Linked DNA regions of Bdellovibrio bacteriovorus. The protein of the gene in region 1 interacts with the protein of each later gene in a pairwise test. Links are inferred from orthologs where the notes say so. Each region holds a gene or a part of one and is shown in the gene's direction. Other genes may lie near its edges. The genes, in order: recA and AZI86_RS15285.

Region 1 (7,149 bases):
CCGCCCACGGTGTGGCGCTTGCTGGCGCAAGAAAATTTAAAAGATTATAAAATGAGCTTGCGTGAAGCCTTAAGCACCGGTGAAACCTTAAACGCCGAAACGATATCCATGGTTCATAAATCTTGGAATTTATTTATTCGTGATGGTTACGGGCAAACTGAAATGCCAATGGTGATTGGCGTTTCTCCCAGTGAAAAAAACAGCTTCGGTACAATGGGAAAAGCTTTGCCGGGCTTCCGGGTGCGTCTTTTGAACAACGATGCCAAAGATTCCGACGCGGGGGAAATCTGTGTGGATATCGAGGAATCCCCATTAAAATTTATTGCCGGCGCCAGCGAAGGTATTGAGTCTTACCATACGGGTGATTTTGCCTATATGGATTACGCCGGGAACTACACCTTTTCGCAAAGGGCGGATGGATTGTTTAAATCCTCTGATTACCGTGTCAGTCCTTTTGAGATTGAGGCCGTTCTTTCTGAGTTCCCCGCGGTTCGTGAAGCTGTTGTCATCCCGAGCTCGGACCCTATCCGGGACTTCGTACCGAAAGCTTTAGTCAGCGTGATAAAAGGCACCGAACCCACCCGCGAATTAGCTTTAGACATCATGAGTTTCACTCGTCAGCGCTTAGCTCCATTTAAGCGTGTGCGCAGAATTGAATTCGTAGAAATTCCTAAAAACACCGCCGGCGAAATCCCTCGCGCAGAGCTGGTCGCTCTGGAAAGGGTCAAACGCTCTACGGGCGAAAAAGGAACTTACGAATTTTGGGAAGAAGACGCAAAAATCAGTTTAGCGGAAACGTGGGCGCAAGAGTTGCCCTAGACTTTGGAAGGTCTGCACGGTGGCTCCGAACACGAACTTCGTATATTTACGAGACGAATGTGAGGAGAAATTGGTAATTGGCGGATGCTTATGAGACGCTTAAGCTTATAAGGGGACGTCATGAACCTGCGGTGCCAAATTTTTTTAAGTGGTCTTTTGTTTTCTTATTCTTTGAGCGCTGCCGCTGATGAAAAAAAATGTTTTGGAATTAGAAATACTCATTCCGTGATCTTTGCTAGCGAAGGTGCAAAGGATGGTTCGCTGGCGATTCGTCGTTCTGTCGATGGTGTTTCAAAAGATGAAATTCTGGATGATACCGGTTACATCAGCGCCCAATTTTTAGTTTCTTCGTTACTACACAAAGAATTTGAAAAGACCACGGTTTTGGTGGCCGAGCGCTCCGAAACAGTTCAACTTTTGCAGTTGCGATTGAAAAAATTTGAAGAAACTCTGAAAAGCTATGGTTTTGGTTCTTCCGCAAAAGCATTTGCTGAAATTAAAAGAATCCAAACGATGTTGAATCGATCCATGGTGGTGAAGGACAGCCTTAAATCGGCGTGGAGAGATTTGGACAATGCCTTGGCGGCTGATGAAATTACAATTATGGCTAAATCTCGTCCGCCAGGAACGTCAAAGTGGAGCGACAAGGAAGAACCATTAAATATTTTCTCCATGCCCGAAATTTTTCCGATTGCGACCTCGACGGCGTGTCCGCACACGGTGGGGGACCTGCAGTTTGGCGACGCTAAACAGGCATCGATTCCCAAAGTCAGTAATGAGAGTGGCGGTCGCCAAAACGATCTTAATTCCTTTATGAAATCCCAACAAAGCAAGTCTGCGCAAGGGACCAACTAGTTATTTCTGTGACGCCCACCATTCCGAATTGCATGCGTCGGATGACCAGCGTATCTCTTTGATTGATGAGAGAATTTTTAAAACAATTGGCGACACTTTTTGGGGTCGGCCGAATCAAAAAAGCTCCAGGAACCTGGGGCACCTTAGCGACAATTCCTTTAGTCATTGGGTTGAATCACCTCGGCCCGTTTTACTACATGTCGGCGGTGGCTTTGCTGCTGGTAGTCGGAACCTTGGCGTGCCATATTTATGAGCAGGACCATGAGGGGCATGATCACAAAGAGATCGTAATCGATGAGGTTTTAGGTTTTCTGATCACGATGGTCTGGTTGCCAATGACATGGCAGGCCATTTTGATTGGCTTTGTCCTATTCAGAGTGCTGGACATCGGTAAGCCTTTATTCATAGGATATTTAGATAAGAAGGTCCAAGGAGGTCTTGGAGTGATGCTGGACGATGTGGCCGCCGGCTTAGTTGCGAGTCTCATCATGCAAGTTCTCTACACTCAAACCAACTGGTTGGGCTCTCAGATCACTGTCATACACTCCGGCTCCGTCGGAGTAAAAAGTCTATCCCTCTTTTTTGCGGGGTTGGTGTAGTGACACGAGATGAGCGTCTTCAAGATCTCATAAGACTTCTTCGCGACCGAAAACTCACCGTGAGTTTTGCGGAAAGTTGTACTGGAGGTGCACTTTCTAGTTTTTTAACAGAGCAGCCCGGCGTTTCAGACATCTTTTTGGGCTCTGTGGTCTCTTACTCTAACGAGGCGAAGATGGATCTTCTGGGGGTCCGTCGAGACACTCTCATGCAAGAGGGTGCGGTGAGCGAGTCAGTCGCTCGTCAAATGGCGCACGGAGTGCGTCGACAGCTTAAAACAGAATGGTCTGTGGCAATCACGGGGATTGCAGGTCCGAGTGGCGGAACAGCTACGAAGCCTGTGGGCACTGTATGCATTGCCATCACTGGTCCGAGCTTTGAAGATTCGCGAAAAGAATTATTTTCGGGAAATCGCAAAGACATCCAGATGGCTTCCGTAGACTATGCTGTTCAGTGGCTGTGTGAAGTTCTCGACAAGAAATAGAATCGGCCCCGGCCGGAAATTTAACACTACAGATTCACAACAGGTGTTGTGAGAGAGGGATACAGATGGCAAACGCTACTGTGGCAGATAAAGCAAACGAAAAAGCAAATAACGAAAAATCAAAAGCCTTAGAATTGGCCGTTTCGACAATCGAAAAACAATTCGGCAAAGGTTCTATCATGCGCCTGGGTGCGAACGAGTCTTTGGTTAAAGACGTGGAAGCCATCAGCACAGGAGCATTGAGCTTAGACATCGCTTTGGGTATCGGCGGTCTTCCTAAAGGTCGTATCGTTGAAATCTATGGACCAGAGTCTTCTGGTAAAACAACTCTGTGCTTGTCTGTTATTGCTCAAGCTCAGAAAAAAGGCGGTGTGGTTGCATTCGTCGATGCGGAACATGCATTGGACATTAACTACGCTCGTAAATTAGGTGTGAACACCGAAGATCTTTTGATCTCTCAACCAGACACGGGTGAGCAAGCTCTTGAGATTACAGAAACGCTAGTTCGCTCTGGTGCGATCGACGTATTGGTTGTCGACTCCGTTGCCGCTCTAGTTCCTCGCGCAGAGATTGAAGGTGATATGGGTGATTCTCACGTCGGTCTTCAAGCTCGTTTGATGTCTCAAGCTTTGCGTAAATTGACGGCGGCGATCAACCGTTCAAACACCCTTGTTATCTTCATCAATCAAATCCGTATGAAAATTGGTGTGATGTTTGGGAACCCCGAGACAACTACGGGTGGTAACGCGCTTAAATTCTACTCTTCCGTTCGTTTGGATGTACGTCGTATCGGAGCCATTAAGAATGGTGAAGACGTAACTGGAAACCGCACGGCGGTGAAGGTTGTGAAAAATAAAATGGCCCCTCCGTTCACGAAGGTTGAATTTGATTTGATGTACGGTGAAGGTATTTCTGAAGAAGGTGATTTGCTGGATCTAGCAGTCACTGCGGGCATGGTTGATAAGTCGGGTGCTTGGTTCTCTATCAACGGAGAGCGCATGGGACAAGGTCGCGATGCTGCAAAAGTCTTCTTGAAAGAACATCCTGAATACATGACAGAGCTTCGTAAGAAGATTTTAGCGGCCAACGGTATCGGTAAACTTCTCGTTGATACAAATGGTAGCAACGGTGAAGACCATGAAGGGACTGAGCCAACAGCTGAAGAAGAAGCAGCTCCAAAAAAATCTAAAAAAGCGGCAAAGCAGCACTAGTCGTTTAGATTCTTGAGTTCGTTTTAAACCCCCCGCATGTAAATGTTGGGGGTTTTTTCTTTTCTGATGTTAGTCTTGGCTGGCGCATTAACATCAAGTAATAAATCGGCAGTTTTGTTGCGAAATCTGCGTCTTTTGCGTACCTTAATGTAGCGCAACAAGGTGGCTTGCTTTGAAGTTTATCCGCGAACGAAGAATATCCTTAATCGCCGCATTTATCAGTCTTGCCATGACCAGTACTGTGATGGTCGGGTGGATCTTAGATATTCCCCGCATGCGGTCTTTGTTTCCGGGGCTGCCGCAGATGATTCCTTTGACGGCGACGGTCGTCGTGTTGCTTTCTTCAAGTCTTCTTTTATTAAGCCTTGCTGCTGATCATCCTTCAAACCGCCGCAGTAAATTTGCCGCCAGTTTTTGTGGCCTTGTCGTATTGATAGGACTGTATTCATTCTCATTGCATCTAATCCCTTATTCTTCGGCGCTAGAGTTTAGCCTTTTTCGGGATAAGGTTTTATCCAGTGATGGCGTGATGTATTCCGGCAAGATGTCTGTTCAAACATCATTAGCTTCGGTGTTTCTGGGCTTGTCGCTTTTGTTTTTCCGTCTTCCGGGACGGCGAAAAGGTTTTTACCTTTTTGAAGGTTTTTTGGTAGCTGCGGCTTCATTGTGTTTTATCGCGATTATCACTTACATGCATGATGTGACCATGTCAGGACCTTCTAAGATGATTGGCATGTCACTGCCCACTTCGGTGTGTTTCTTTTTATTGTCTTTGGGAACGGTGTTTTTAAAAGTGGATGAAGGCTTGGTAAAAAACCTTCGTGGACGCGATGGGGCGGGGCTTTTTTTAAGGTTTTATATTCCGTTTAGTATTTTGTTTCCGCTATTTTCTAGTGTTTTTATTCACTGGGGGGAAGAAGCCGGTCATTATCCTCCGGTATTTTCTAAATCTCTATTCGTCGTTGTTATCATCTTCAGTTTGCTTATATTAGGGGCCTTCATGTCCATCGCTATTCGCAAATTGGAAATACAAAGAATGAGCATGGAAAAGGCGGAGTCACGAGCGGCTTTGCAAGAAAGTCAGGACAGTCTTAATCGCACTCAGGAAAGTCTGGAAATGGCGCTAGAAGCGTCGTCCATGGGAACTTGGGAGACTGATTTACAGACGGGTCGTCTGGTTTTTTCCGCGATGGCTAAATCTTTGATCCAGGTAAGTGAGGAAAGTGTCACTTCGGAAATATTTTTTTCACGCATTCATCCCGATGATCAAGAAGCTTGTCGAATCGCACGTGAAGATGCTTTGCAAAAGGGTGCGGATTTGAATGTGGACTTCCGCTACGTCTTTCCGGATGGGTCTATTCGCTGGTTCCGTTCGCAAGGACGAGCTAAACATGGGTTAGACGGCAAGGCCGTTCGTTTGACCGGCACTATTTTAGATATTACTTCTGAAAAAAATCATCAAGCGCAGCTAGAGGCGGCACTTAAAGAAGCTGAAAGTGCAAGCTCTTTAAAAAGTACGTTCTTAGCGAATATGTCCCATGAGATTCGCACGCCATTGGGGGCGATCTTAGGTTTTGCCGACGTATTAAATGATGCTGGTTTAACGGAAGAAGAACGCTCTAAGTACGCGCAAATCATTCGTCGCAATGGCGAAACCCTGTCGCACATCTTGAATGATATTTTGGACCTTTCCAAAGTCGAATCAGGTCACTTAAATGTCGAAAGAATCGGGTTTTCTTTAAGGTCCTTGGTGAATGAAGTGGTTTCGTTGTTGGAAGTTCGCGCGAAAGAAAAAGAATTACAGCTTCATGTTGATATCGATCCGAATTTGAAAGATCACATCACTTCTGATCCGCTTCGCTTAAAACAAATTTTAATGAACTTAGTCGGGAATGCGATCAAATTTACATCTCAAGGCAGTGTCACTATATCGGTCACCAGCGGAGCGGATGAAAGCATTCGTTTTGCGATCACGGATACCGGTGTGGGCATCGATAAAGAAAAACAAAGCAAACTGTTTCAGGCCTTTTCCCAAGCGGATAGTTCGATCACACGTCTTTTCGGTGGGACGGGTTTGGGGTTGGTTCTTTCTCAGAAACTGGCAGAACTTTTGGGTGGGGGCATTGAACTTACACGGTCTGAATTAAAAGTCGGCAGTACTTTCACACTGACGATTCACGAATTTAAAGGTGGCGTAACGAAAGCTTCAGATAAAACTAACATCCGAAAAACTGATGTGGTTGCGAACAATCCCTTGCAGGGTAAAATCGTTTTGTTGACGGAAGATTCTCCGGACATTCAAAAGCTTTTAACCCTGATCCTGCAAAAAGAGGGGGCTGAGGTCGATTTAGCCATTAACGGTGTGGACTGCCTGCAAAAGTATAATAAGAGAAGTTATGATGTGATCTTGATGGATATCCAGATGCCCATTATGGACGGATACACCGCCGCCCGCAAACTTCGTGAGGAAGGTTTTACTCGATCGATTATTGCTTTAACGGCCCATGCGATGAGTGATGAACACCAGCGCTGCATTCAGGCCGGTTGTGATGGGTACCTTTCAAAGCCGGTGCAGCGACAAAAGCTTGTCGATATGATTTTGGAATACACCTAAAGCCTGTCTAGTCCGGCATTTCCCATGTCGTGGGGATTATTGTCCCTGGTTTACTTTATAAATTCGCTTATTGCTTTTTAGGCCTGGTGCCATGATTGCATTTAAAGACGGCAGGGGGATTTATGAGAATTCTGACTTCTTTTTTCGCAATCATTTTCTCTTTGGTCTTATTGCAGGCCTGCACTCATTACGGTAGCGAGGTGAATAAGCACGCTGATCTAAGTGAAGGGGAATACATCGTGGTGCGTTTTCCTCCAGGTAAAGACCGTTTACTTGAAAGTGAAAAATTAAAGCTGATTCAATTTAAAAATGCCATTGAAGGACGTGCAAACGTGGATTCCATTGAGGTTTTGGCATGGTCCGACCAGGAATATCCCGTGGAAGGGGTGGCCAAGCCTTCCATGGAAGAGCAGCGTTTAGCGGCGGATCGGGGCCAAGTGGTGAAGGAGTTCTTGAAAAAGGATTTGGGCTCTAAAAAGGACGTTGATGTCCACAATATGGCTAAAGAACCCGGGGTCTTTGCGAAAATCTTTACCACGGATGAGTTTCGGATGAAGGACTCTTTGGAA
Region 2 (7,067 bases), on another replicon or contig:
GCGGGGCGAGTAAGAGATTGCTTAACACGCCGACTGGATGCAGCGAGGCCCAGCCCCATAAGAGCGGTGCCATGATTAAAAGAATCAAAAAGTGGGAAAGCAGCGCGCCTTTCCATGAACGAGAAGACAGGCCCAAGACCGAGGGGGCACTGAGCGCTAGAGCCGCGCACCAACTCATTTGAAAAGACAAGGACTGCCACCAGGTCGGAAAGATCGCCAATGTCAGCAGACCGCAAGCCAGAACCACAAGATCCCCCGGAAAAGCTATACGTCCGTAGCGCAACCCGGAACGCAGTAGAAGCGCTCCCAAAGCGCGAACTGCCGGCGCCTGCCAGCCCACGGCCAGTGAATAGAACCCCAGACTGAGAAATCTTAAAAAGAGTGGAATTTTAAGAATGCTTAAAAAACGATCAAGCAAAATCAAGTGGGATCCAGACACGATGAAAATATGGATCAGGGACGTCTTTGAGAGATTTTCTTTGAGCCGTGAGTCTGTGATCTTTTCACCACACAGCAGAGCTTGGATCGAAGCGCGGGTTGTTGCATCTGTAGGCACTTGTTTAAGACACTTTTGTTGATAAGTTTTCGACAGAGCTGATGTGTTTTTCAGCAATGAGTCTGGAGGCGTGATGCTTAAAGCAAGTGCAATGATCAATAGAAAGAGCATGGTTCTAAGGACTTAGCAAAAAGCGTTTCACGCACCATTTCTAAAATAATCTGTCATGATGTCCGCAGAACTTTGAAAATCGGATTTTAAGATCTGACATTTCAAGCTTGAAACGCAGGGTGTATTTTTAGAATAATTAAGTAAAAACAAATGCTTAAATGCTGATTATTATTTAGGCAAATCGCTGAAACCCTTGAAAACAAATAGGTCTAAGGTCTAGCATTACAATAACTCAACATTTTATGTGGATAACTCTTACTTGTTTGCCATTCTTATTGCGTGTCATACTAGAGGAAGATCAAGAGGTGAATAGAGATGAAGCAACTTAGACGATTAGCAGCAACCGTTTGTATCACTGTGCCTTTAGCTATCTCGGCTTTCGCCAAGCCGTCGCCAAAGAAGCCGGTTATCAATTCTAAGCAACAAGCTTTGCTTGTTGAGCTCACAGGAAAAGATATTTCTAAAGAAAATGACATCACCTTATATGCTGAAATGGTAAGCGCTTATGAGAGAAATGATGAAATTGCATTTAAGAGTCGTTTGCAAAGCATGATGTCGCGTTTTCCGCAAAGTGTGTACGCTGACAATGCACTTTTCCTAGCGGGCCGCATGTCCGTCGACAACAACGATTTCGCCCAAGCCATAAAATACTTTTCACAAATTGAAAAAAAATACGGAAAGAGCAACAAAGCTGCGGCCGCAAAATTTGCTAAAGGCATGACCTATAAAAAAATGAATTTGCCAGAGTATGCGGCTCGCTCGCTTAAAGAAGTTCGTGCTAGATACCCAGGAAGCCCCGAGTCTTTCCGCGCCGACGCTGAACTAAAAATTATTAAGTAGGGCCGCTTTCGGCGTCAGCCGAAACGCAGCCCCGGCTTACCGAGCCGCTTTCGGCGAAGACGAAACGCAGCTCCGGCTTACCGATTGACCCTTTTACCTTTGCAAGGATGCAAGAGTGATGAAAAAGAATTTCTCCGTAATGCTGGCTATGATTTTTTGTGCGCTTTTAGTGCAAGCACAAGATGCTCCTCCAGATGCGAATTGGGAAACTGATCCTTTAGATGTGCTGGAGTCTCAGCCTTCGGCGGAACCCGCGGCACCGGCAATGCCAGAATTTAAAGAAGTGCCAGGTGAAGTTCAGGTTGAATCTACACCTTCGCCAGAGATCGCGGCTCCCGCGCCTCCTCCGCCGCCGCCAGAAATGCCCGCTCCTAAAAAATCGAAGCGTGCAAAAAAATCTACGGCGCAATTTGAAAATTTAACTCCCGATGATCCGGATGCCCAAAAAGAGTCCGAGTTTCATCGAATTTACAAAACCTACAACGAAGCTCCGACCTCTGAAGAATCTTGGGAAAAAGCTTTAGGCGAGCGCAATGCGGAAACTTATAAGGTTCAATCCGGTGACACACTTTCAGGAATTTCGACGACGCTATTCGGGGACTCATTTTTTTGGCCCAAAGTGTGGTCCTTAAATCATGATCAAATTTTAAATCCGCATGAAATTTCTCCGGGCATGGGAATTCAATTTTTCCCGGGCAGCATGGGCGAAGCACCCACATTGGCGGTGACGGCTCAAGCCGAAGAAAAGAAAGTCACTTCGACAAGTATTCCGGTTCCGATGGCACCCCCTAAAGGTGCCATGGACGGTGTGGAAATTCCGGCACCAAAAAAACGTGCAGGCTTAGTGGAAAAACTGCCGCGCAGTTTACCTGGATCGCGTGTCAGCTCTGTCATCCGACCTAAGGATGATGTTCGTTTGGATTTGTTAAAGCATAAATATCCCAAGGCTTATGAGTATTTGGAATATTACATTAATGATGCCCCGGTGGAAGGTTCCGGTAAAATCACCGGTACGGAAATGGGGCTTTCGACGGCCGGAGAGTATCAATACATTTACGTCAGCTTTGCGGGAACTCCGGATAAAAAGTACGTTGTGCAAAAAAATCTGACTCAACTCGAGGACCCACGCAATAAAGAGCGCAAGGCCCAAATGGTTCAATTGCAAGGCGAGATTCAAGTTCTTGAAAAAGTGAATGACGCTGAAAACATGTATCGCGCTTTGGTGACGAAAACCATTCAACCGGTTGAAGTGGGTTCTACTTTGATCGCGGGATCGTTACCAATGATCGACCCCGCCGCCGGTCCGGTGACATCGGGGGTAGGGGCGACCATCATGGGCGGGCAGTTTGAAAAGAAACGTGCTTTGATGGGGCAAAACTCTTTGGTGTTCTTGGATGCGGGAAGCGGCCAGGGGCTGCAAGAGGGGCAAACGCTTTCGATTTATGCGGATGAAAGAGCTCGCAATAAAAATGTCAAAGCGGTGATGAATGACCGCGTGATTGGAAAACTTAAAGTTGTGCGTGTGACTAATAATTTTGCCACCGCTTATATTACCAGTGCCATTGATGACGTTATGATCGGGGATTATGCGGGTAAGTCGGTGGCGACAGCGGCCGTAAGCTCTGAACCCGTGATTGAAAACGAGGCGGGATCTGCAGATGATTTCGAATTGGACGATGCGCCGGTGGAAGATGCGTCATCGCCGGATTCCGGATCTGATGATTCTGATTTAGAATTATAAAGCACTTTAAGGCCGGGTTTGTGTCTTGCACAGCCCGGTCGTCATGAATGATCTTTACTCCCTTTCTCAAATTTTAAAACACCATCCCCTGTTTCGCACACGTCGCGATGAGGTTCTGCGGGTTTATTTTCTTTTAGGATCGCAGAAAAACTTAAATGCGGACTCTTTGTTAGCAGCTCTAAAATATCAGATTCCTGAATTGCACGGCGCTCTTCAGCAAAATCATGATCTTTTTAAACGCCATTGCGAGGAAACTTGGCGTATGAGTGAAAAAGGGGTGCAGATGATTTCTTACGGTGAAGAGGCTTATCCCCGTTCTTGCTATTTGATGGAGGACCCACCGCTGACATTAAGTTATTGGGGACAGCCCTCCTGGCAAGGCGGAAGAAGCTTGGCCGTGGTCGGCAGTCGTGAACCTTGTTTTGAATCCACACAGTGGATGGAAAAAGAGTTTTCTGATTTCTGTGAACGCGCAAAGCCCGTGGTTGTGAGTGGGGGCGCACGCGGCGTGGATCAAAAAGCGCATGCCATTGCACTTCGACATCATTTAAGCACGGTTGTGGTGCTGCCTTCAGGTTTAGGCAATCTTTATCCAGAAAGTCTGCGCGAGTGGATAGAGCCGGTGATTGCTAGTGGCGGTTGTTTTTTAAGTGAATATTCGTTTGAACAGCGGATGCATAAACATCTGTTTCATCATCGCAATCGATTGATTGCCGCTTTAGGGTGCGCCAGTCTGTTGATTGAGGCCCGTCGACGCAGTGGAACCTTGATCACCGCTCAACAAGCTTTGCAGTTGGGAAGACCGGTGTGGGTTGTTCCGGGTCATCCCCTCGATGTGCACTTTGGGGGAAGTTTAGATCTTTTGAGCGAAGGGGCCTTTTTAATCCGTGATGCTGAGGATTTGTTCATGTCTTTTAACTCTGAGCCATTACCCAAAAAAGGGCAGTTAGAATTTTTAGTATAGCTATAGTGGGGACCTTAGAGTGCCAACACTAGGGGTAGTGAGCTTTCTAAACTGCCAAAACTTCAAAGGAAAAAATGAAATCACCTGAAAAAATCTTTTGCCTGGCCTAAAGATTGTCTCTACCATTTGCTCTAGGGAGGGGCGATGTGGTCAAGGATGACCGTGGTAGTATGGACGCTGCTACATCGCTCTGTTTTAGTTCCAATTCTTTTGCAAAGCTCGCACACCTAAAATCGCAAAAATAACATTCGGTGCCCAGATCGCAAGCGCAACAGGAGCTGATCCTCCGCGAGCCATGCCTTCCGCCGCGATATACAGAACCCAGTAAAAGATAATTAAACCGATACAAAGAATCATGCCTCCGGCTTTAGCGGCGCGGCGGTTGGTGGTCGTTCCTAATCCCACACCAATCATCGCAAAGACTAAACATAAAACGGTGATCGCAATGCGTTTATGAAACTCCGTGCGCAAGGTGCGCTCTAACTCTGGATCTTTGCTAAGATCTTCTTTGAGTCGGCCGCGAACTTCTTGCAGAGTCAAAGATTGAGGTGATTTTTCACGTTCTTGAATATTTAGCGGCGTTGAAAAGCGCACGTCATAGGTGTCAAAACTGATCTTGGTGTGATTTTGGGCTTGGCGATGAATTTCGCCACTTTTTAAACGCAATAAAACTTCATGACCAGGGTTCACCGGGTCGGGAATGATCTCGCCTTCTTTCGCGATGATGGTGAGTGGAACGTCGCCAGATTTTTCATCGTAAATAAATACTTTTTCTAATTGGCCTTTGTTGGAGTCCACCTTGTTGGCATAAACAACCATATTAAAAAAACTGTCTGAAAAAGTACCTTCTTTAATAACGGCTCCGGCCTTGGTGCTTGCTAAACGAGAATATAAAACCTCGAATTGCCGGTTCCCCCAAGGGGCGATGTTAAACGACATTTGAGCTGAAATAATCCCGACCAAGGTGGCTAATACCAAGGCGGGTAAAAGCAAGGTTCCCATTGGTAATCCGGACGCCTTCATAGCAACAATCTCTGAATCCTGACTTAAGCGCCCATAAGTTAGTAGTACTGAGAATAAGAGGGCCATCGGAAACAGGACGGGCAGCAAAGAGATGATCACAAACCCAATAATTTGGGCGATGACTTTGATGGCGACGCCGTGAACTAAAGCGAACTCCGTCAGGCGGAGGACCTGAAACATGAGGATGATTGAAATAAAAACCAAAAGTCCCAGGATGAAACTTGGAAGCATCTCAAAGAAAATGTACTGAACTGCTTTTTTACCGTTAAAAATGCTCAAAAAACTGTCTCCTGGTGCACGAGTCCCGAGCCCCAGTCTAAACCGGGACGACAAAGGTGTCATCTCTTCCATTGTCCAGGACCTCGGATTGACGCTGCCCCTTGCTTGTTCGAGAATAAGATTAATGAACAAAATCCTCTTGGTGTACGAAGATTATGCAGATCTGATGAACGTGGAAAGCACGTTGAAAAAAGTCGGTTTTGATGTGATCGGTCTTACCAATGAATACACTGTGGCGGAACAAGTTTTAGCCTTCAATCCGGATCTTGTCGTGGGTTCGGGCCGCGGTGGCAAGGTCAACTCTTTAGGCGTTGGTAAACGTCTTAAAGAAATGCATCGGTGGCAGGGAAAATCCGTTCTCATTTTTCCCGCAAAATTTAAACCTGAACCTCAAGATCTTATTCGCATCCGCGTTGACATGATGTTGGAAGCTCCGGTTCCCGCACTGCGCCTCATTCAAGTGATCGGCAAGTTGCTCAATCACGATGAAGCTGTGCTGCTAGAGCGTTTAAATAAAAACTCCACAACCGAGTCTGAAAAAAAAGCTTCGTCGTCGGCGACGTCGGTGGGCGGCAAATTCAACCTTGAATCCGAAGCGATTTATATCAAGGGTCGCACGGAAGAGGTGGATAAAAATTCAGAAGAACGTTCGATGCGTTCTGAAAAAATCGGTTCGGAAGACGGCGTTAATTTTTCATTCGACAATCAAGAGCCCGAAGAAAAGCGCAAAGTCTCCTTTAAATTTGGGGATCGGATGTCCGACGCCGCTTCGGGAGGCGCCCGCAAAACCACGGACGAAAAATCTTCCAGCCTTTTTGCCGACGTCGATTTAAAGGCTTTGGAAAAAGAGCTCTTGGGCGGCGGAACTCCCGAAATGGAGCGCATTGAGCCCCAAGAATTAGAAAAGCCTGTCGTCCCCGAAGCGCCTGCAGAACTGCGAGCTTCGGCCGAGGGCGAGTTTGAACCTGCCGCTGGGATCACCGAGCCTCCAGAGTCGCTTGAAGATGTGTCCGTGAATGATATGACTTTAGAAGACCTTATTGATGGTGAGGTTGTGCGCGGTGGGCCTCCAGAGAGCATTGATTCGGCGGTAGTGACGAGCGAGGCGAGGGAGCTTAAAGATCTTCAAGCCAAAGCGCAACGAGAGCTGGCTTCTGCTGAAAAAGCACTCAAAAATCGCATGGAAAAGTATGCTGCCCTGGTGGCGGATGTGAAGGTCGCTCCAAAAAGTACGGTGTCCCGGGTTGAGGCACGGCGGCGTCAGAAGCAAATGGCTGCAGAATGGGATGCTGAAAACCTGAACGAACTCGATAAGTTACGTCGCGAGTTTACGAAGGCTCTTTTTAAAAAGTGATTGATCGACTGGGACCTTGACGAGTCCGGTTTTGATGTTCAAATTAAGGGAAGATTACGGAGGCCTTATGGGCGTTAATACAACAGCTGTTACTGACAGCTCTTTTGAAACAGAAGTTCTTAATTCATCAACTCCAGTACTAGTCGATTTTTGGGCTGAGTGGTGCGGACCTTGTCGTGCACTGGCTCCAAAACTAGAA

What was found.
Region 2: the proteins of recA (region 1) and AZI86_RS15285 interact in binary tests that used the Bacillus subtilis proteins (3 or more experiments, as listed by UniProt). The link is inferred for Bdellovibrio bacteriovorus from one-to-one orthologs.

The regions. Positions count from the first base shown.
Region 1 is NZ_LUKE01000001.1:1,850,157-1,857,305, forward strand. The notes cover bases 2,011-4,893. They hold recA (recombinase RecA), read left to right. Parts: upstream 2,011-2,820; coding sequence 2,821-3,966; downstream 3,967-4,893. Other genes in these bases: AZI86_RS09025 (phosphatidylglycerophosphatase A family protein), read left to right, coding at 2,011-2,273; AZI86_RS09030 (CinA family protein), read left to right, coding at 2,273-2,755; AZI86_RS09040 (response regulator), read left to right, coding at 4,139-4,893. Also shown: AZI86_RS09015 (AMP-binding protein), read left to right, coding at 1-819; AZI86_RS09020 (hypothetical protein), read left to right, coding at 940-1,674; more of AZI86_RS09025, read left to right, coding at 1,740-2,010; more of AZI86_RS09040, read left to right, coding at 4,894-6,580; AZI86_RS09045 (hypothetical protein), read left to right, coding at 6,703-7,149. UniProt on the Bacillus subtilis protein: Multifunctional protein involved in homologous recombination, DNA repair and competence.
Region 2 is NZ_LUKE01000004.1:38,073-45,139, forward strand. What follows is about bases 2,451-5,251. They hold AZI86_RS15285 (DNA-processing protein DprA), read left to right. Parts: upstream 2,451-3,291; coding sequence 3,292-4,212; downstream 4,213-5,251. Other genes in these bases: AZI86_RS15280 (LysM peptidoglycan-binding domain-containing protein), read left to right, coding at 2,451-3,248; lptF (LPS export ABC transporter permease LptF), read right to left, coding at 4,408-5,251. Outside these bases: AZI86_RS15270 (ComEC/Rec2 family competence protein), read right to left, coding at 1-667; AZI86_RS15275 (tetratricopeptide repeat protein), read left to right, coding at 983-1,507; more of AZI86_RS15280, read left to right, coding at 1,626-2,450; more of lptF, read right to left, coding at 5,252-5,514; AZI86_RS15295 (hypothetical protein), read left to right, coding at 5,639-6,868; trxA (thioredoxin), read left to right, coding at 6,936-7,067. UniProt on the Bacillus subtilis protein: Protein that helps load RecA onto ssDNA during transformation. Binds cooperatively to circular ssDNA, is able to bridge different segments of DNA. Favors the loading of RecA onto SsbA- or SsbB-coated ssDNA and formation of RecA-DNA filaments.